2 regions of the Streptomyces speibonae genome follow, and region 1 is predicted to be linked to the other one. Evidence: riboswitches for the same ligand, from Rfam matches in the RefSeq annotation. Region 1 holds a riboswitch; the other holds the start of a gene.
The links. A riboswitch is a leader RNA that binds a small molecule or an ion and turns the genes downstream of it on or off. The one in region 1 is predicted to bind S-adenosylmethionine.

Region 1 (10,611 bases):
GCGTCGCCGACTGGATGATGGCCTTCAAGAAGAACGGCCACCGCGACGAGGTCGGCGACTTCCTCGACTTCGTCTACAGCGAGCAGAACGTGCTCGGCTTCTCCCGCGAGTACAACCTGCTGCCGGTCACCGGCTCCGCGTCCCGCGCGATGGCCGCGTCCGACAAGGACAAGGACCTCAAGCCGTTCCTCGACCAGCTGCCGGCCTCGGAGCTCTACCCGGTCGGCAACACCTCCTGGGCGGCGGTCAACGCGGCGATCAAGAAGCACATCGGCAAGGCGGTCGAGCCGGGCGGCAGCCCCGCCGGCGTCCTGGGCACGCTCCAGGCGACGGCCACGCGCGCGGAGAGCGCGCAGTAGCGTCTCTGATCAGCTGAGCGAACCCCGTGCGAACCGTGGGGTCCGTTGTGGGTTCTGTCCACCTGGGCGGGGAAGCGTGAGCGTGGAGGTGGAACCCCGCGCCGAGTGCTGCTCCGCGTGGCCGGTGCCGGCTGGTGGTGGGTGTGCTGATCGTGGTCACGCTCTGGTGCCGGTGGGCTGCGCGGGGCAGCCGTGTCCGGTCCGTCGGTGCGTGTCCCTCCGGACGCCGGCCGACGCGGCCAGAGGGCCGTGCCGGGGAGGGAACCCCATGTCGCCTGGGCGTGAGGCGGTTGGTTCGTGGCCGGGTCGGTCCGGTCTTGGACCGGTCCGACCGGCTGGTCTTCGGGACCGTCGTGATGACGGCCTTGGCCTCCATCGCGTCGACCACGGCGCGGATCACCAGCGTGCCGCTGGTGCGCTCGACGACGGTCTTGGCCTGGTGGGCGAGGCCGCGGGCGGCGATCCGTCGCCAGGCTCCTTGGTCCCGGTCGCCCTGCCAGCCGCAGCCGGGGCAGATGGCCCACTTCCATCGGCGACGCATTACCGCAGATCCCGAAGGAAGGCGTTAATCTGCGGCACATGGAGCAGGGGGACGAGCACGACGAGGCGGCCATCGGTGGTGGCGGGCTGGCGGGGCGCGAGCGGGACATCCTCGCGTTGGAACGGCGGGGCTTCACGGGGCCCGGTGTGAAGGAGCGCGCGATCCGTGAGGAGCTGGGCCTGGCGCCGGTCCGCTACTACCAGCTGCTCAACGCGCTCCTGGACGACCCCCGCGCCCTGGCCCACGACCCGGTCACGGTCAACCGCCTGCGCCGCGTCCGCGAGGCCCGCCGCTCGGAACGCTGACCGCCCCCGCCGCCCCTTCCCGTCCCGAACCTGGGCTGCGCCCCCAGACCCCCTTGTCGGCCCTCCGGGCCTCGTCCTCAAACGCCGGACGGGCTGACTTCCAGCCCCTCCGGCGCTTGAGGAGCGGGGGTCCGGGGCGAGAGACCGTCAGGGCATCCGGTCCGCCAGGGACCGCAGGAGGCGTACGACGCCGGCGGGGCCCTCCGTCACCACGTCCGCGCGTTCGCGGAGTTCCGTGACCTCCTCGCTGCCGCTGCAGACCAGCAGCCCGGGTGTGCCCGCCGCGCGGAGTTTGTCGACGGCCGTGTACGCGGCGAGGTCGCCGAGGTCGTCGCCGGCGTAGAGGACCGACTCCGCGCCGATCTCCCGGGCGTACTCCATCAGGGCGACGCCCTTGTCCATGCCCGGCGGGCGCAGCTCCAGGACCATGCGGCCGGGCTCGACGACGAGACCGTGGCGGGTGGCGAGGTCGGCGAGGGGCTCGCGCAGCGCCTCGAACGCGGCCTGCGGATCGGTGGCCCTGCGGGTGTGCACGGCCACCGCGCGGCCCTTCTCCTCGATCCACGTGCCCCGCCAGGCGCCGATCCGGTCCAGCAGCCCCGGCAGCTCCGCGCGGGCGGAGGCGACACCGGGATGCGGGGCGGGCGCGGTGACGGTGCCGGTGACGGCGTCCCAGCGCTCGGCGCCGTAGTGGCCGAGGACGACGAGGTGCTCCAGGCCGGGCACGCCCGCGAAGCCTCCGTTGCGGACCGCGACCCCCGCCGGCCGGCCCGTGACGACCGCGACCGAGGCCACCTTCGGGGCGAGCGCGGCGAGCGCGGGCACCGCCTCGGGGTGTGCGCGGGCCTGCTCGGGATCGGCCACGATCGGGGCGAGCGTCCCGTCGAAGTCGATCCCGATCAGTGCCTTCCGGGGGCGGGAGAGGAGCGCGTCCAGTCCCTCCCGGCCGGCCTGCGTGGCGGGCGTGGGCAGAGCATTCGGGTCCGTGGAATCCGTATGGCTGGCCATACGCCCAACCTATCCACGGTCGGCCGGTCGCACGCCTGCGCGACCGGCCATACCGGTCAGTGGGACGCCGCAGCGCCGCGCAGCGCCTCCAGCTGGTCCAGGAACCAGCGGGCCGGGGGGAGCGCCGTCGCCGAGGCCACCAGGCGCTTGGTGCGGTCGGTGCGGTCGGCGGGGCTCATCGTCAGCGCCTCGTGCAGGGCGCGGGCGGTTTCCACGACGTCGTAGGGGTTGACCGTGATCGCGTCCTCGCCCAGCTCCTCGTGGGCGCCCGCCTCCCGCGACAGCACCAGCGCGCAGCCCGCGTCGGAGACGACCGGGACCTCCTTGGCGACCAGGTTCATGCCGTCGCGGATGGGGTTGACCAGGGCCACGTCCGCCAGCCGGTACGCGGCCAGCGAGCGCGCGAAGTCGTCCTTCACATGGAGGACGACCGGCCGCCAGCCGGGCGTGCCGTAGCGCGCGTTGATGTCCTCGGCGAGCCACTGCACCTCGGCGGTGTAGTCGCGGTAGACGGCGAGGTCCTGCCGGGAGGGGTAGGCGAACGCGACGTGCACCACGCGCTCGCGCCACTCGGGGCGGTCGTCCAGGAGCTGCCGGTACGCCAGCAGGCCCCGCACGATGTTCTTCGACAGCTCGGTGCGGTCGACCCGGACGATGGTCCGGCGCCCCTCGCCGATCTCCTCCCGGAGTGCCGCCATCCGCTCGTCGACGTCGGCCTCGTGGGAGCGGGCGCGCAGGAAGTCCGCGTCGGCGCCCAGCCCGTGCACGCCGATCCGGGTGTCGCCGAGCCCGCCCGCGAAGCGCTCGCAGCACGCGGTGAACGCGTCCGCCCAGCGCCGGGTGAGGAAGCCCAGCCGGTCGGCGCCGAGCATCCCGCGCAGCACCTGGCGCGCGATGTCGTCGGGCAGCATCGCGAAGTACTCCGGCGGCGCCCACGGCGTGTGCGAGAAGTGCGCGATGCGCAGGTCCGGGCGGAGTTCCCGGAGCATGCCGGGGACGAGGGTCAGGTGGTAGTCCTGGACCAGCACCGCCGCGCCCTGCGCCGCCTCCTCGGCCAGCGCCTCGGCGAACGCGCGGTTGTAGGCCTCGTACGAGGCCCACCGGCGGCGGAACTCCGCGTCGAAGACCGGCTCCAGCGGCGTCTGGTACAGCATGTGGTGCACGAACCACAGCACCGAGTTGGCGATCCCGTTGTACGCGTCCGCGTGCACGTCCGCCGGGATGTCCAGCATCCGTACGCCGTCCTCGCCGGCCCCGCGCCGCACGGCCTCGCGGTCGCCGTCGGACAGCGCCGAGCACACCCACAGCGCCCCCGCCTCCGGCCCGATCGCCGACAGCCCGGACACCAGTCCGCCGCCGCCCCGTTTGGCCCGCAGCGAGCCGTCCTCTCCCACCTCGTACGACACCGGTCCCCGGTTGGAGGCGACCAGCACCTGAGCAGCTCCGAAGCTTGCAGCCATACGCCACAACCTAGCCCGGCACCCTGAACCTCAAACGTGCCGGTGCGTCACCTCGGTGGCGATGTGGTCACGCGGGTTGTGTAGAAGTTGTGAACGATACGAGGATGCGTGGTGCACATTTCAACATCAGGGGGGTGGGCGCCATGCCCATACGCATGCCGATACGCGTGCGCGCACGCAGGTTCGCCGGCACGACGGCACTGATCGCGGCCTCCGCGCTGGCCCTGGCCGGCTGCGGCGACGGAGGCACGGGCACGGAGGGCGCGGACGACCGGCCCGCGGCGGTCACGACGACGCCCGGCAGCAGCCCCGCACCCGAGCTGTCCGCCACCACCGAGGCGCCGGACCCGACGCCCACGCCGGACCTCGTCACGTTGCCGGACCACACCGGCGACCGCGTCGGGGCGGCCATCCGCGCGGCCGAGAAGGCGGGGCTCGGCTACACCGTCCGCCTGGAGGGCACCGGGAAGCGGGCTTCGTCCTGGGGCAGCGGAGAGACGGTCTGCGAGCAGAGCGGCGGCTCCGGCGGCGTGACGTTCACCGTCCCGCGCGACGGCCGCGACTGCGACGGCCGGCTGCTGCACACCCCGAAGCCCACCCCGACGCCGGAGCCGCCGCAGACCCGGGACGCGGGCGGGAGCGGGGGCACCGGGGGCGGTACCGGCGACGGTACGGGCACCTGCGAACTCACCAGCCCGGCGGGCAACTGCTATGCCGACGGCCAGTTCTGCGCCAAGAAGCACCGCGGACTGAGCACGCACGGCCGCGGCGGCGAGTACCTGACCTGCGCACTGGACTCCGGCGGCATCTGGCGCTGGTCGGACGGCGTGGCCGGCTGACCTGCCGGCCGGTCGGCGGGCCGACCGGTGGCGGGAAAGGGGGTCAGGCCACTCTGCGGGCCCGGTACTCCGCGATCTCCGCCATCGGCGGCCGCTCCTCCGTGTCGACGGAGTACGTCCGGGGTTCGAAGGTGGCGCCGGTCCGCTCGAACTGGGTCAGGGACGGCCGGAGCATCTGGCCCCGGGCCAGCCGCAGCTGCGCGGTGCGGTAGATCGCGGCGGCCATGCGGCCGAGGGCGTGGCCGTCCTGGTGCCGGTGCTTGCGCACCCCGACGTCGACCTGGGCCAGCGCGTCCAGGCCCACCAGGTGCAGGGCGTCGACCAGCATGCCGAGCTCGACGCCGTAGCCCACCGGGAACGGGAGCTGTTCGAGCAGGGTGCGGCGGGCCGCGTACTCGCCGCCCAGCGGCTGGACGAAGCCGGCCAGCTGGGGCCAGTGCATGTTCAGCAGCGGGCGGGCCATCAGCTCCGTCACCCGGCCGCCCTGGCCGGCCGCGACCGTGCCGGGGGCGGGTCCGCCGGGCACCGTGAGCGGACGGTCGTACATGGCCTTGACCAGCTGCACGCCGGGCTCGGTGAGCAGCGGGCCGACGATGCCGGAGACGAAGTCGGAGGAGAACTCCCTGAGGTCGGCGTCGACGAAGCACACGATGTCGCCCCGGGTGACCAGCAGCGACCGCCACAGCACCTCGCCCTTGCCGGGCACCGCCGGCAGCCGGGGCAGGATCTCGTCGCGGTGCACCACCGTCGCGCCGGCGGCCGCCGCCTCCTCGGCCGTGCGGTCGGTCGAGCCCGAGTCGACCACCACGACCTCGTCGACCAGCGGGACCCGGAGCATCAGATCGTGCCGGACCGCCGAGACGATCGCGCCGACCGTCGTCTCCTCGTTCAGCGCGGGCAGCACCACGCTCACCGTCTGGCCCGTGGCACGCTTCGCCGCCAGGATCCGGTGGAGCGGTCGGTCGGCCACGGACCACGAGCGCTCGGTCAGCCAGCGCTCGACTTCTTCCAGCACGCTCCCGGCTCCTCACTGGCCTCGTGATCCATCTCGCGGTTCGGACGGACTGTCTCCACCTTCCAGGCCTTCGGTTACAGTCTTGAACAACGCCGATGACCATCGCATGCCGGGGTCGTCGCGCGGACAACTGAACACCGCTCATCCAGAGGGGCAGAGGGATACGGCCCGATGAAGCCCCGGCAACCCTCCAGTCGGTTCTTGTCACAGGGACGTGGCGAGGCTCCCGGCTAGGGAAGGTGCCAAATCCGTCTCACGGCGAGATGCGTCGTGAGGAAGATGAGGAGAAAGGGCCTCGCCTCACATGGCTGTGCAGACTGTCGCAAGCACCACCGACTCCGCCGCCGCGAACTCCGTCGACCTCGGCCCCGCCGCCGCGCTGTCCTGCCGCGAATGCGGTCACCGCGTGCCGCTCGGCCCGGTCTTCGCCTGCGAGGAGTGTTTCGGCCCGCTGGAGATCGCCTACGACTTCTCGGCCTACGACACCGAGGAGCTCCGGGGGCGCATCGAAGCGGGCCCCGCGAACATCTGGCGCTACGCGCCGCTGCTGCCCGTCCCGGCGGACGTGGCGACCAAGCCGAACCTGAACCCCGGCTGGACCAAGCTCGTCCAGGCCGACAACCTCGCCCGCGAGCTGGGCGTCACCGGCGGCCTGTACATCAAGGACGACTCCGGCAACCCGACGCACTCCTTCAAGGACCGCGTCGTGGCCCAGGCCCTCGAGGCCGCGCGCGCCTTCGGCTTCACCACCCTGTCCTGCTCCTCGACCGGCAACCTGGCCGGCGCGGTCGGCGCCGCCGCCGCCCGCGCGGGGCTGCGCTCCTGCGTGTTCATCCCGCACGACCTGGAGCAGGGCAAGGTCGTCATGGCCGCCGTCTACGGCGGGGAGCTCGTCGGCATCGAGGGCAACTACGACGACGTGAACCGTTTCTGCTCCGAGCTGATCGGCGACCCGGCCGGCGAGGGCTGGGGCTTCGTCAACGTCAACCTGCGGCCGTACTACGCGGAGGGGTCCAAGACCCTCGCGTACGAGATCTGCGAGCAGCTGGGATGGCGGCTGCCCGACCAGATCGTCGTGCCGATCGCCTCCGGCTCGCAGCTCACGAAGATCGACAAGGGGCTTCAGGAGCTGATCAGGCTCGGGCTCGTCGAGGACCGGCCGTACAAGATCTTCGGCGCCCAGGCGGAGGGCTGTTCGCCGGTGTCCACCGCGTACAAGGCCGGGCACGACGTCGTACGTCCGCAGAAGCCGGACACGATCGCCAAGTCGCTGGCGATCGGGAACCCGGCGGACGGGCCGTACGTCCTGGACATCGCGCGGCGCACGGGCGGTGCGGTGGAGGACGTCACCGACGAGCAGATCGTCGAGGCGATCAAGACGCTCGCGCGGACCGAGGGGATCTTCGCGGAGACCGCGGGGGGCGTCACGGTCGGCGTGACGAAGAAGCTCCTCGGGAGCGGTGTGCTCGACCCGTCCCTGACCACGGTCGTGCTGAACACGGGTGATGGTCTGAAGACGCTGGACGCGGTGGCCGGCACGGGGCTGACGGCGACGATCCGTCCGAGCCTGGAGTCGTTCCGTGAAGCCGGGCTTGTCTGAGTTGTTCGGCTTGTCTGAGTTTTTCGTCTGCGGGGCTGTTGGCACCTGACCGGAGGTTTCAAAAGTGAGCGTTACTGTTCGGATCCCTACCATCTTGCGCACCTACACCGGCGGCAAGGCCGAGGTGACCGCCGAGGGGGCCACCCTCGGGGAGGTCATCTCCGATCTGGAGAAGAACCACACGGGCATCGCCGCCCGGGTCCTGGACGACCAGGGCAAGCTGCGGCGGTTCGTCAACGTCTACGTGAACGACGACGACGTGCGGTTCGAGCAGGGGCTGGAGACGGCCACCCCGGACGGCGCCGGTGTGTCGATCATCCCGGCGGTGGCCGGCGGCTGATCATTACCTTCGGTAATGACGGTGACCGAACGTAGGGGAACCTGCCCCTTCCGTAAGAGATGCGGAGGGGGCAATTCCGTGGGGTTGAACGCGGTAGGGTTGGGGAACGCGCTCCTGATCCACTGATCGAGCACCCTGAATTTCTGCCGCACGCCCGACTGGAAGTAGCCAAAGTCTGGGCCCTTCTCGCGGCATTTGTGCCGATTGTCCGGCCCGACTTGCCCTGAATTCAGACGAATTCTCGCCACATTCCGGACCGGCGGCGTCCAGATTTCTCGTCCGATTGACCTGTTGCAGACGGCAGTTGGACAGATACATTCAGCCGCGGTCGACGCGTTCCGGCGCACGCCCCCAACCGTTGGGGGGTGAGGTCTGACCCGGATCCGCGAAGTGTGGATCTGTGCAAGGGCCAGTAATAGGGGAGTTAGGCATGGCTCAGGGCACCGTCAAGTGGTTCAACGCGGAGAAGGGGTACGGCTTCATCGCGGTCGACGGTGGTGCGGATGTTTTCGTCCACTACAGCGCGATTCAGATGGACGGCTACCGCACCCTCGAAGAAGGCCAGCGGGTCGAGTTCGAGATCTCGCAGGGCCAGAAGGGCCCGCAGGCCGACATGGTTCGTGTCAGCGCCTGAACGCGCTACCGGCCGCTAGAATCTTCTGCCGGTGAAGGGCCCGTCCCCCTCGGGGTGCGGGCCCTTCACCATGCCCTTCACCATGCCCTTCACCATGCCCGCCCTCGCCGCTCCGCGCCGTCCGCGCGCGGCTGAGCGCTCCCGTGTGCGCCCCCTGGGCGCTTGCGCCCACCCGTCACCCGACCGCCACCCCACGACGAGCCCGCTTCGCGGGCGCGCCTTGCACTCGGGTGGGTCGAGTGCTAATCATTGGCGTTAGCACTCTGATGGTGAGAGTGACAACGAGGACCGGGTCGGTGAGGCCCGCGGGCCGTGTGGGGCAAGGAACCACGGGGCCGGCGAGCCGTCCGTCGCGGGCGCGGGCGCGGTCCGAAGGAATCACCCCCAGTCCTGGAGGGACCACTTCACATGGCCAAGATCATCGCGTTCGACGAGGAGGCGCGGCGCGGCCTCGAGCGCGGCATGAACCAGCTCGCGGACGCCGTGAAGGTGACGCTCGGCCCCAAGGGCCGCAACGTCGTCCTCGAGAAGAAGTGGGGCGCCCCCACGATCACCAACGATGGTGTCTCCATCGCCAAGGAGATCGAGCTCGAGGACGCGTACGAGAAGATCGGCGCCGAGCTGGTCAAGGAAGTCGCCAAGAAGACGGACGACGTCGCCGGTGACGGTACGACCACCGCGACCGTGCTCGCCCAGGCCCTGGTCAAGGAGGGCCTGCGCAACGTTGCCGCCGGTGCCAACCCGATGGCCCTGAAGCGCGGTATCGAGAAGGCCGTCGAGGCCGTCTCCGCCGCCCTGCTGGAGCAGGCCAAGGACGTCGAGACCAAGGAGCAGATCGCCTCCACGGCCTCCATCTCCGCCGCCGACACCCAGATCGGCGAGCTCATCGCCGAGGCCATGGACAAGGTCGGCAAGGAAGGCGTCATCACCGTCGAGGAGTCCCAGACCTTCGGTCTGGAGCTGGAGCTCACCGAGGGTATGCGCTTCGACAAGGGCTACATCTCGGCGTACTTCGCCACCGACATGGAGCGTATGGAGGCCGTCCTCGACGACCCGTACATCCTGATCGCGAACTCCAAGATCTCCAACGTCAAGGACCTGCTCCCGCTCCTGGAGAAGGTCATGCAGTCGGGCAAGCCGCTGCTGATCATCGCCGAGGACGTCGAGGGCGAGGCCCTGTCGACCCTGGTCGTCAACAAGATCCGCGGCACCTTCAAGTCCGTCGCCGTCAAGGCCCCGGGCTTCGGTGACCGCCGCAAGGCCATGCTCGGCGACATCGCGATCCTCACGGGCGGCGAGGTCATCTCCGAGGAGGTCGGCCTCAAGCTGGAGAACGCCACGCTCGACCTGCTCGGCAAGGCCCGCAAGGTCGTCATCACCAAGGACGAGACCACCATCGTCGACGGTGCCGGCTCCGCGGACCAGGTCCAGGGCCGCGTGAACCAGATCCGCGCCGAGATCGAGAACAGCGACTCGGACTACGACCGCGAGAAGCTGCAGGAGCGCCTGGCGAAGCTCGCCGGCGGTGTCGCGGTCATCAAGGCCGGTGCCGCCACCGAGGTGGAGCTCAAGGAGCGCAAGCACCGCATCGAGGACGCCGTGCGCAACGCCAAGGCGGCCGTCGAGGAGGGCATCGTCGCCGGTGGCGGCGTGGCCCTGCTCCAGGCCACCCAGGTCTTCGAGAAGCTGGAGCTCGAGGGCGACGAGGCGACCGGCGCCAACGCCGTGCGCATCGCGCTCGAGGCCCCGCTGAAGCAGATCGCCGTCAACGCCGGCCTCGAGGGCGGTGTCGTGGTGGAGAAGGTGCGCAACCTGACCCCGGGCCACGGCCTGAACGCCGCGACCGGCGAGTACGTCGACCTGGTCAAGGAAGGCATCATCGACCCGGCGAAGGTGACCCGTTCCGCGCTGCAGAACGCCGCCTCCATCGCCGCGCTGTTCCTGACCACCGAGGCCGTCATCGCCGACAAGCCGGAGAAGGCCGCCGCGCCGGCCGGCGGCGGCATGCCGGGCGGTGACATGGACTTCTGATCCTCCCCGAGGATCGGATCCGTCCGTCGCGTGACCGAGGGCGGCACCCCCTGCTTCGGCAGGGGGTGCCGCCCTCGCGCCGTTCGGGGACGGCTCAGAGATTGCCCATCGGCTCGATGTCCACCCTGACCGGGGTGCCCCAGACGCGCAGCACCTCGTAGTCGGTGAACTCGTGCACGATCCGGTACGCCATGGCGGGCCGTGATCCTCGCCGCTGTGCCGCGATGAACAGCTCCGCCTCGCGCCGGTCCCTGCGCGGTGTCCCGCACAGCTGCCACGCCTGGCCGTTCCACGCCTCCGGCAGCCACCGCTGCTGCGGCTGCGGCCGGTCGCCGCGCACCCCGTACCGGGACGGCGCGGGCTCGGCGGGCCGGGGCTGCGGGGCGGGGCCGTTGAACTCGGCGCGGCGGGCGGCGCGGCGCCGGGTCTCGCAGAGCAGGCACAGGTCCGGGGCGCTCTCGTCGACCGGGCCCGTGGGG
Region 2 (10,611 bases), 1.7 Mb from region 1:
TCTCCCCGATGCGCTGCCGGAACAGCGGATCGGTCTCCAGCGCCGCCGCCATGGCGTTCCCGGCGAACTTGGCGCGGCGGTTGGGGGCGAACCGGGCGTACTGCCTCAGCTGGGTGGGCAGCTCGGCGACGGTGAGGCCGCCGAAGCCGTCGGCGACGATCTGGACGACCCGGCGGCGCACTCCGTCGGGCAGCGGACGGTCGAGCACCTCGGCGGCGCCGTCCTGCGGCCCCCCGCCCGTGGTCTCCACCATCCGTCACACCCCAATGCCTGTGCGCGGCCCCGCGTGGGGGCCGCCGTCAGCGGGGCCCGCTCCGCCTTCAGGAGCCGGCGCCCGGCCTGTCCACGAGTTCCACCTGGTCCACGGCGTTGCACCAGCGGCATCGCACCGACTCGATCGTCTCATCGAGCACCTTGCGCTCCTCGACCTTGGGCTCTCCGGCCAGGTCGAGGTGGACGTACTCGACGACCTTCGACGAGCGGGTCACGTCGAAGCGGGTGAGATTGCCGCAGAGGGAGCAGCGCCACCGCGTCGAGGCGGTCGGCAGAGGAACCGTCATCGTGGCTGTTCGCCTTCCTTCCAGTGTCCGTGACGCACCGACCGTCCGATGCGTGTGGCACGTAACCCTACGGCCTGGCGGGTCCCCGCCGCCCGCCCGTCCATGGCGGCGAGGCGGTATGGGCGGTTGCGTCCGGTTGCGTCATGCTCTGTGGTCATGGTCCGCAACTGGTGGGCGTCGGCCGCCACGGCAGTCCGGGGCACCTCCGCGCCGCTGACCCGCACCCTCATCGTGCTGTGCTGCCTGGTCTTCCTGATCGGCCCGGCCTCCGGACTCCACCCGGCCCACGGGTCCGGGGAGGAACTGCTGGCGGCGCAACGGGCCTATTTCCGGCGCTGGGGCGTCATCCCCGCAGACCTGTTCGAAGGGTCCCCCTGGGCCGTCCTCACCCCGGCCACGGCGCTGTTCGTGCACGGGAGCTGGGTGCATCTGCTCGGCAACATGCTGTTCCTCCACGTCTTCGGGGCGATGGCCGAGGCCCGGCTGGGCCGGGTGCGGTTCACCCTCTGCTACGCCGGGTGCGGGTATCTGGCGCTGCTGGGGTACGCCGCCGCCCATGCCCACTCCGAGCGTTCCCTGGTCGGGGCCTCCGGTGCGATCTCGGCGGTGCTCGGCGCGTTCCTCTTCCTGTTCCCGCGGGCGCGGGTCACCAGTCTTCTGCCGTTCCTGTTCTTCCTTCCGGTGCGCCTGCCGGCGTGGGTGGTGCTGCCGTTCTGGGCGGCGTTGCAGTGGGCGGCGGCGGGCCGGGCGGCCGACGGGCCCGGGGTGGCGTATCTGGCGCACCTGGTGGGGTTCGGGCTGGGCTTCGGCTGCGCGTGGGTGTGCCGGGGCGGGGCGACTACAGTGAAGTCCGCGTCCGTCCCTGCTCCGGCCCCCGAGGGAGAGAACCAGCCGTGATCACCGCGATCGTCCTCATCAAGACCAGCGTGGACCGGATTCCCGAGATCGCGGAGCAGATCGCCGCGCTGGACAGCGTCAGCGAGGTGTTCTCCGTGACCGGGACGTATGACCTCATTGCCATGGTGCGGGTGCGGGAGCACGAGGATCTGGCTGAGGTGATCCCCGGGCGGATCAGCAAGATTCCCGGGGTGGAGGGGACGGACACGCATGTGGCGTTCCGTACGTACTCCCAGCACGACCTGGAGGCGGCGTTCGCGATCGGCCTGGACAGCTAGGACGTTTTTCGCCCCCGCCGCCCCTTCCCGTCCCGAACCTGGGGGCTGCGCCCCCGGACCCCCCTGTCGGCCCTGCGGGCCTCGTCCTCAGACGCCGGACGGGCTGGAGCGCCTCAGGCAGGATTGGGCACGCAGCGGCCGTTTTCCGTGTGGTAGGTCCAGCGGGCGCCCTCGTGGACGAGTTCGCGTACCGCTCGTACGAAGCGTTCCACGTGTTCGTCCGGCGTGCCCGCGCCGAAGCTGACCCGGATCGCGTTCAGGGACGTCTCCCCCGGCGCCGCCGCCTCGGGCGCCCCGCACTCCCCCTGCGCCCCCGGATCGCCGCCGAGCAGCCGCCGCACCAGCGGGTGCGCGCAGAACAGGCCGTCCCGTACGCCGATGCCGTACTCCGCGGAGAGCGCGGCGGCGAAGTGGGAGCTGTTCCAGCCCTCGACGACGAACGACAGCACCCCCACGCGCGGGGCGTCGTCCCCGAAGAGGGAGAGGAACCGCACCTCGGGGACGTCCGCCAGCCCTTCGCGCACCGCGCGGATCAGCCGCTCCTCGCGCGCGGCCAGCGTGTCGAAACCGGCCTCGGTGAGCGCCTTGCAGGCGGAGGCGAGGGCGTAGGCGCCGATGACGTTGGGCGAGCCGGCCTCGTGGCGGGCGGCGCCGTCGTGCCACTCCACGTCCACTCCCCCGTCCGCGCGCCGGGTGACCGTGCGGCTGGCCCCGCCGCCCGCGAGGTAGGGCTCGGCGGCGCGCAGCCAGTCCGCGCGGCCGGCCAGCACACCGGAGCCGAAGGGCGCGTACAGCTTGTGCCCCGAGAAGGCGACCCAGTCGACGTCGAGGCCTCTCACGCTCACCGCGCGGTGCGGGGCGAGCTGGGCGGCGTCCAGCACGATGCGCGCGCCGTGCGCGTGGGCGGCGGCGGCCAGCTCCCGTACCGGCCACAGCTCACCGGTGACGTTGGAGGCGCCGGTGACACAGACCAGGGCCGGCCCGTGCGGGTCCCGGGCGGCGAGGGCACGTTCGAGGGTCTCCACGGCCCGGCGCGGGCTGCTCGGGGCGTCGAGGCAGGTGACGCGGGTGTCGCGCCAGGGCAGCAGGGAGGCGTGGTGCTCGGTCTCGAAGACGAAGACCTCGCAGCCGTCGGGGAGCGCCGCGGCGAGCAGGTTCAGGGAGTCGGTGGTGGACCGGGTGAAGACCACCTGGTCGCCGTCGCGGCAGTCGAGGAACTCCGCGACGGTCCTGCGGGCGGCCTCGAACAGGTCGGTGGAGAGCTGGGAGAGGTAGCCGGCGCCGCGGTGGACGCTGCCGTAGTAGGGGGCGTAGGCGGCCACGTCGTCCCACACACGCTGGAGGGCGGGCGCGCTGGCGGCATAGTCGAGGGCGGCGTAGGTGACCTCGCCGCCGGTGACGAGCGGGACGGTGACGTCCCGGCCGAGCACGGGCAGCGGACAGGACAGGGACGGGTCGGCGGCGACGGCGGAGACGGAGGCGGCGGAGGCGGACATGACGGAACTCCCGTGGGGCAGGCGGAATCCTCGCGCGAGCGGGTACGGCACGGCAGGGCGCGGTACGGCACGCTCGAGCGCGGAGGAGGAAGGAAAAGGGTGTGCGGAGGCGGGGCTCGGCAGCCCTAACGCATTCGCTTGCTCACGGAAAGCTCCTCGACGACCAGGACCCCTGGTGTTTCGAGGGGTCCGCGCTTGCCGTGAGCCCTGCTGCTCACGGCCTGGTCCTCACCCGGGGCACCCCGCCACGGACGGAGGGTTGCCGGACAGCCGGCCGGGGCCTGATGGCTGTCGCTCATGACCTGCCAGGAAAATACGTGAGGTGATCGATGTCCCGCAACCCGTGTCCGGATCGCGGGACATCCCACCGTCCCACCGCGGGGAACGCCTACGCGTTGCTGACGGCCACCCAGCGCTCCAGGACCCGCTTGGCGGCCCCCGAGTCGATGGCCTCGGCCGCCTTCGCCATGCCCGCGCGGATCTGCTCGGTGAGAGTGCCGGAGCCGGGCTCCAGGGCGACCAGGGCGGCCGCCGAGTTCAGCAGGACCGCGTCCCGCACCGGGCCCTGTTCGCCGTCCAGCAGCCGGCGGGCGACCTCGGCGTTGTAGGAGGCGTCGGCGCCGCGCAGGGCCTCGACCGGCACGAGGTCGAGGCCGACGTCACGCGGGTCGAAGGTCTGCTCGTCGACCTTGCCGTCGCGGACCACCCACACCTTGGAGGTGGCGGTGGTGGTCAGCTCGTCCAGGCCGTCGTCGCCGCGGAACACCAGCGAGGAGTGCCCGCGTCCGGCGAACACGCCCGCCATGATGGGGGCCATCCGGGGGTCGGCGACCCCGACCGCCTGCGCCTTGACCCGTGCCGGATTGGCCAGCGGGCCGAGAAAGTTGAACACCGTGCGGATGCCCAGCTGACCGCGGGCGGCGGCGACGTGACGCAGCGCGGGGTGGAACTTCACCGCGAAGCAGAAGGTGATCCCGGCCTCCTCGGCGACCTCGGCGACCCGGCGCGGGGTCAGTTCGAGGTTGACGCCCAGCTTCTCCAGGACGTCGGAGGCGCCGGAGGCCGAGGACGCGGCGCGGTTGCCGTGCTTGACGACCTTCGCGCCGGTGCCGGCCACCACGATCGAGGACATCGTGGAGATGTTCACCGTTTTCGCGCCGTCGCCGCCGGTGCCGACGATGTCGACCGTCGCGCCGGGCACCTCGATGACGTTGGCGTGGTCGTACAGCGCCCGTACACAGCCGGTGATCTCGTCGACCGTCTCGCCCTTGGCCCGCAGGGAGACCGCGAAGCCGGCGATCTGCGCGTCGGTCGCCTCGCCGCGCATGATCAGGTCCATCGCCCAGGCGGTGTCGTCGGCGGACAGGTCCCGGCCGTCCAGCAGTCCGTTCAGCAGAGCGGGCCAGGAGCGGCCCGCCGCGGTGTCGCCTCCAGCGGGGGTCACAGCGCTCATGGCCGCTCCTGATGGGTCGTGGATGAGTTCCGGGGGGCACGGGGACCGCGAGGTGCCCCGGGGCTCCACCCTATCCAGCTCCGGGGACGGCGAAGGGCCCCCGTCCGAAGAACGGACGGGGGCCCTTCGCCGTCGTGTGGCGACTGGGGTGAGGTGCTGCGGGCGATCAGTGGTGGCCGTGGCCGCTCGTGATCTCCTTGTACTCCTCGACGGTCGGCTTCGCGATCTGCGACTCCGGGCCGTAGTACCCCTTGCTGAGCTTGGCGCGCAGCTTCTCGGTCATCTTCACCTTGCGCCGGACGCCGTTCTCGTCGACCTCCGGGCCGAGCTCGAGCGGCTGGGGCTGCTCGTGCGCGGTGAGGGTGTACAGCTGCTCCTGGCTGAGCGGCTCGTGCACCTCGATGAACTCGCCGTGCGGCAGGCGCTTGATGATGCCCGACTCGCGGCCGTGCAGCACCTTCTCCTTGTCCCGGCGCTGCAGGCCGAGGCAGATCCGCTTGGTGACCACGAACGCCAGGACCGGCGCCACGAAGAACGCGACCCGGACGAACCAGGTGATGGCGTTGATCGACAGGTTGAAGTGGGTGGCCCAGATGTCGTTGCCACCACCGACCAGGAGCACGAAGTACAGCGTGATCCATGCGACGCCGAAGGCGGTGCGGGTCGGGGCGTTGCGCGGGCGGTCCAGGATGTGGTGCTCGCGCTTGTCGCCGGTGATCCAGGACTCGATGAACGGGTACACCGCGATGGCGACCAGGACCAGCGGGAAGATCATCAGCGGGATGAACACACCCAGGACGAGCGTGTGACCCCAGAAGTTGATCTCCCAGCCCGGCATGACACGGATCAGGCCCTCGGAGAAGCCCATGTACCAGTCCGGCTGGGCGCCGGTGGAGACCATGTCGGGCCGGTAGGGGCCGATGTTCCAGACCGGGTTGATCGTGGCGATCGCCGAGACGGCCGCCAGCACACCGAAGACCAGGAAGAAGAAGCCTCCGGCCTTGGCCATGTACACCGGGAGCAGCGGCATGCCGACGACGTTCTTGTTGGTCTTGCCGGGACCCGCGAACTGCGTGTGCTTGTGGTAGAAGACCAGGATCAGGTGCGCCACCACGAGGCCGAGCATGATGCCCGGCAGCAGCAGGACGTGGATCGAGAAGAACCGGGCCACGAAGTCGTCGCCGGGGAACTCGCCGCCGAAGAGGAAGAACGAGATGTACGTGCCGACGATCGGCACGGACAGGATCGCGCCCTCCATGAAGCGGATACCGGTGCCGGAGAGCAGGTCGTCCGGGAGCGAGTAGCCGGTGAAACCGGTGAACATGCCCAGGACGAACAGCAGGAAGCCGAACAGCCAGTTGATCTCACGCGGCTTGCGGAACGCGCCGGTGAAGAACACGCGCATCATGTGCACGAACATGCCGGCCAGGAAGACCAGGGCCGCCCAGTGGTGGATCTGCCGGATGAGCAGACCGCCACGGACGTCGAAGCTGATGTCCAGCGTCGACTTGAAGGCCTCACTCATCAGCTGGCCCTGCAGCGGCACGTAGCTGCCGTGGTACTCCACCTCGTTCATCGACGGGTGGAAGAACAGCGTCAGGTACACACCCGTGAGGATGATGATGAGGAAGCTGTAGAGGCAGACCTCGCCCAGCATGAACGACCAGTGGTCGGGGAAGATCTTCCGCATGTTGGCCTTGGCCAGGGAGTAGATCCCCAGCCGGCCGTCAGCCCAGTCGGCGACCTTTTCGCCGGCCGGTGCCTTCCCGCGCGAGCGGGACTCGGGGGTCGTTGTGGTACTCATCCGCGCTCCCAGAAGGCAGGACCGACGGGCTCGTCGAAGTCGCCGAGCGCTTCGAGGTAGCCCTCGTCGTTCACGCCGATGCGCAGCTGCGGCAGGGCGTGACCGGCGGGACCGAAGATGACCCGGGCACCGTCGGCGAGGTCGAAGGTGGACTGGTGACAGGGGCACAGCGCGTGATGCGTCTGCTGCTCGTACAGGGAGATCGGGCAACCGACGTGGGTGCAGATCTTCGAGTACGCGAGGATGCCCTCGTGGGACCACTCGAGCGCCCGCTTGTCCTTGATGTCGTCCGGCTGGATGCGGACCAGCATCAGTGCGGCCTTGGCGATCTCGGTCTGGAAGCCGTGGTCGTGCTCCTCCAGGCCCTCGGGCTTGGCGAAGGTCAGGGAGCCCACGATGAGGTCCGACGGCCGCAGCGGCTCGTTGGTGTTCATGTTGACGAGCAGCTTGCCCTTGGACCACAGGGTGTGGCGCAGCTTGGTGCCGGGCAGCGGCCCGAGGTCACGCAGCAGCACCACGCCGGAGAGCGGGAACAGGGCGAGCGCGCCGAACATCGTGTTGCGGATCAGCTTGCGGCGGCCGAGCGCGGACTCCTTGGCACCCTGGCGGAAGTCGTCCATGACCTTCGCCTTGACCGAGGGGGAGGCCTCGATCGGGTGACGCTCGTCGGCGAGCTCGTGGTCCGACATCAGCGTGCGCGCCCAGTGGACCGCGCCGGCGCCGATGGCGAACAGGGCGACGCCGAGGGTCATGCCCAGCGCGAAGTTCAGCGCGCTGATGTGGCCGATGGGCCAGATGAAGACCGACTCGTCGACCGGGATCGTCACGTACGCGGCGATGAAGCCGACGGTGGCCAGCATCGACAGCGTGAACAGCAGGGCGACCGTGCGCTCGGACCGCTTGGCGGCCCGCTCGTCGATGTCCTGCACGCGGGGCTCGTGCGGCGGCAGGCCCGGGTCGGCGAACGGGTTCTTCTCGTCCGCCGCCTCTACGACGCCGAGGGCGGCGTCCTGCGCTGCGGGCAGGTTCTCTTCGGGAATGTCTTGGGTACTCATGACTTCTTGGCCTTTGCGGTCCGAGCGGCGACCCAGACGGCGACCGCGATCAGCGCGCCCAGTCCGAAGACCCACGCGAACAGACCCTCCGAGACGGGGCCGAGCCCGCCGAGGGAGAGGCCGCCGGGGCTCTCGGACTCATCGCTGTTGACCGCGTGCAGGTACGCGATGATGTCCTTCTTGTTCTGCTCCGACAGCGTGCTGTCCGGGAAGGAGGGCATGTTCTGCGGGCCGGTGAGCATGGCCTCGTAGATGTGCTTCGGCGCGACGTCCTCGAGGCTCGGGGCGTACTTGCCGTGCGTGAGCGCACCGCCCTTGCCGGTGAAGTTGTGGCACTGCGCGCAGTTGTTGCGGAACAGCTCGCCGCCCTTGGCGGCGTCGGCGCCCTCGGGGCCGTACTGCTCCTCGGTGGGGACGGCCGGGCCGGCGCCCAGGGAGGCGATGTACGCCGCCAGCTGGTCGATCTCGGCCTGGGTGTAGACGGCCGGCTTCGCCGGGACCTGCGCGGACTGCGAGGTGGCGGCCGGCATACGGCCGGTGCTCACCTGGAAGTCGACCGCGGCGGCGCCCACGCCCACCAGGCTCGGACCGTCGGAGGTGCCCTGACCGCCGGTGCCGTGGCAGCTGGCGCAGCCGACCGCGTAGAGCTTCTTGCCCTCCTCGACGGTCAGGGACTGGGCGGTTTCCTCGGCCTGCGCCTTGTCCGCGGGTGCGAACACGGCGTAGAGCCCCCCGGTACATGCCAGAGCGAGGAGTAGGACGACGAGCGCCGCCAGCGGGTGGCGTCGTCGTGCGGAGAGCTTTTTCACGGATTACCCCGGTGTCAGGATCTTCTGCGTCGATGCTTCTGGTTGGTGCGCTGCTTCCAGCGCGCGCGGATGCGGTCCCGCTACTTGATCATGTAGATCGTGGCGAAGAGGCCGATCCAGACGACATCGACGAAGTGCCAGTAGTAGGACACGACGATGGCCGCCGTCGCCTGGTCATGAGTGAACCTCCGGGCCGCGTAGGTCCGGCCCAGGACCAGCAGGAAGGCAAACAGGCCGCCCGTCACGTGCAGCCCGTGGAAGCCGGTGGTCAGGTAGAAGGCCGACCCGTACGCATCGGAGGAGAGGGACAGGCCCTCGTGCTTGACCAGCTCCGTGTACTCGAAGATCTGGCCGCCGATGAACACCGCGCCCATGATGAAGGTGACGATGAACCACATCCGGAGCTTCTTCACGTCACCGCGCTCGGCGGCGAAGACGCCGAGCTGGCAGGTGAGCGAGGAGAGCACCAGGATCGTGGTGTTCGTCGCCGCGAACGGGAAGTTCAGCAGGTCGGCCTTCTCCGACCAGAAGTCGGGTCCGGTCACCGATCGCAGGGTGAAGTACATCGCGAAGAGGGCCGCGAAGAACATCAGCTCGGAACTCAGCCAGATGATGGTTCCGACGCTGGTGAGGTTCGGTCGGTTGACCGACGGGTGCGCGTGCCCGGTGTCTACTGTCGTTGCTGTCGCCACGCCGACATTATGTCGGTCGCTTATCCCGCCCTCACTCCCGGGGGTGCCGTTCGGTGTGTTCCCCCCTCCTGGACTGCCCGGATGGCCCATCCGGGGCACGCGGCGGCCCCCTGTCGAAGAGGTGTCCGAACCAGTGTTGACAAGCGGTGGGACGGGGTAGCATCCGCGCCATCGGTACCCGAAGTTCCCGACAGAGTCGTGCCCTCTTTCTGACGCGTGGAGGAACAATGCAGGCGACCGCCACGGTGCTGGTCTACAGCGACGACGCCAACACCCGGGAGCAGGTGCGCCTCGCCACCGGGCGGCGGCCGGCTCCGGACGTGCCCGTAGTGGAGTTCGTGGAGTGCGCGACGCACGCGGCCGTCCTCACGGAGCTGGAGCGGGGCGGCATCGACGTGTGCGTGCTGGACGGCGAGGCCGTGCCGATGGGGGGCATGGGGCTGTGTCGGCAGATCAAGGACGAGGTGTTCAACGCGCCGCCGGTGCTGTTGCTGATCGGGCGTCCGCAGGATGCGTGGCTGGCGACGTGGAGTCGGGCGGAGGCGGCGGTGACCTTGCCGGTCGAGCCGGTGGAGTTCGCGTCGGCGTTGGCGTCCCTGCTGCGGGAGAAGCGGTTGCAGAGCGCCTAGGAGCTCGGTTCTTCCGGTGGGGCGGCGGCTGCGGCGCCCCTGCGGGGCTGCCCCTGAGGCGTCCTAAGCGGTTTGTGGCCTCAGGCGGGCCCGGTCGGACGTGCTCGGGGTCTTGTTGGTGGTGAGGGCGCTGCCCGCTTGCCACTTGGGCCAGTCGAGGTTCCAGTCGCCGAAGCCGTTGCCGAAGGGTTCCATGGTGTCGCCGGCCGAGTTGACCACCTCCACGATGTCGCCCTGGCGGACGGTGTCGAAGAACCACTCGGCGTTGGCGGTGCTCATGCCGACGCAGCCGTGGCTGACGTTGGCGTAGCCCTGGGAGCCGACGGACCACGGAGCGGCGTGCACGTACTCGCCGCTCCAGGTCACCCGGGTGGCGAAGCGGACGTCCAGGTCGTACGACTCCGCCGAGCCCTCGGCGATGCCGACGGTGCTGCTGCGCATGCGTACGAAGGGTTCCTTGGCGAGCACCACCTTGACGCCGTTGCGGGTCTCGAAGCCGGGCTTGCCGGTGGTGACCGGGACCTTCTTGATCTCCTCGCCGTTCTTGAAGAGCGTCAGCTGGTGCGCGGCGGCGTCGGTGAGGGCTATGACCCGGTCACCGGTGCGGAGCGTCAGCGGCTTGGCGGTGCCGCCCCGGAGCCGGTCGCCGACCTTGATGCCCTCCAGATTGCTGCGGACCTCGATGGTGGCGTGGGCGGGCCAGTAGTCCTTGGGCCGGTAGTGCAGCTTCTTGTCGTCGACCCAGTGCCAGGTGCCGGTCACGGCGGGCGTGGAGGTGACCTTGAGGGCGCGTTCCACGACGGCGCGCTGGGCCGGGTCCTTGACGGGTTCGTTCAGTTCGGCGGTGACGGGCTGGCCGACGCCGTACGTCCCCGCCTCGGGCCCGAAGGTGACGGCCAGCTTCTTGGCGGCGGCGGGCCGGCCGGTGGTGAAGGTGA

Region 2: linked by a shared signal. The riboswitch ahead of AC5L3C_RS27980 (aminotransferase class V-fold PLP-dependent enzyme) and the one ahead of thrC (threonine synthase) in region 1 are both predicted to bind S-adenosylmethionine.

What each region holds. Positions count from the first base shown of each region.
Region 1 covers NZ_OZ480260.1:4,506,373-4,516,983, forward strand. The annotation lists gene AC5L3C_RS20505 (extracellular solute-binding protein) at 1-359, shown strand, start outside; gene AC5L3C_RS20510 (DUF3263 domain-containing protein) at 939-1,205, shown strand; gene otsB (trehalose-phosphatase) at 1,353-2,213, opposite strand; gene AC5L3C_RS20520 (alpha,alpha-trehalose-phosphate synthase (UDP-forming)) at 2,270-3,673, opposite strand; gene AC5L3C_RS20525 (hypothetical protein) at 3,829-4,512, shown strand; gene AC5L3C_RS20530 (glucosyl-3-phosphoglycerate synthase) at 4,556-5,527, opposite strand; SAM riboswitch class I at 5,666-5,813, shown strand; gene thrC (threonine synthase) at 5,832-7,127, shown strand; gene AC5L3C_RS20540 (ubiquitin-like small modifier protein 1) at 7,192-7,467, shown strand; gene AC5L3C_RS20545 (cold-shock protein) at 7,898-8,101, shown strand; gene groL (chaperonin GroEL) at 8,510-10,132, shown strand; gene AC5L3C_RS20555 (hypothetical protein) at 10,227-10,611, opposite strand, start outside.
Region 2 covers NZ_OZ480260.1:6,225,998-6,236,608, reverse strand. The annotation lists gene AC5L3C_RS28000 (NYN domain-containing protein) at 1-253, opposite strand, end outside; gene AC5L3C_RS27995 (hypothetical protein) at 321-560, opposite strand; gene AC5L3C_RS27990 (rhomboid family intramembrane serine protease) at 717-1,457, shown strand; gene AC5L3C_RS27985 (Lrp/AsnC family transcriptional regulator) at 1,454-1,735, shown strand; gene AC5L3C_RS27980 (aminotransferase class V-fold PLP-dependent enzyme) at 1,849-3,231, opposite strand; SAM riboswitch class IV at 3,418-3,534, opposite strand; gene trpD (anthranilate phosphoribosyltransferase) at 3,620-4,684, opposite strand; gene qcrB (cytochrome bc1 complex cytochrome b subunit) at 4,851-6,488, opposite strand; gene qcrA (cytochrome bc1 complex Rieske iron-sulfur subunit) at 6,485-7,543, opposite strand; gene qcrC (cytochrome bc1 complex diheme cytochrome c subunit) at 7,540-8,352, opposite strand; gene ctaE (aa3-type cytochrome oxidase subunit III) at 8,433-9,044, opposite strand; gene AC5L3C_RS27950 (response regulator) at 9,272-9,673, shown strand; gene AC5L3C_RS27945 (L,D-transpeptidase) at 9,737-10,611, opposite strand, start outside.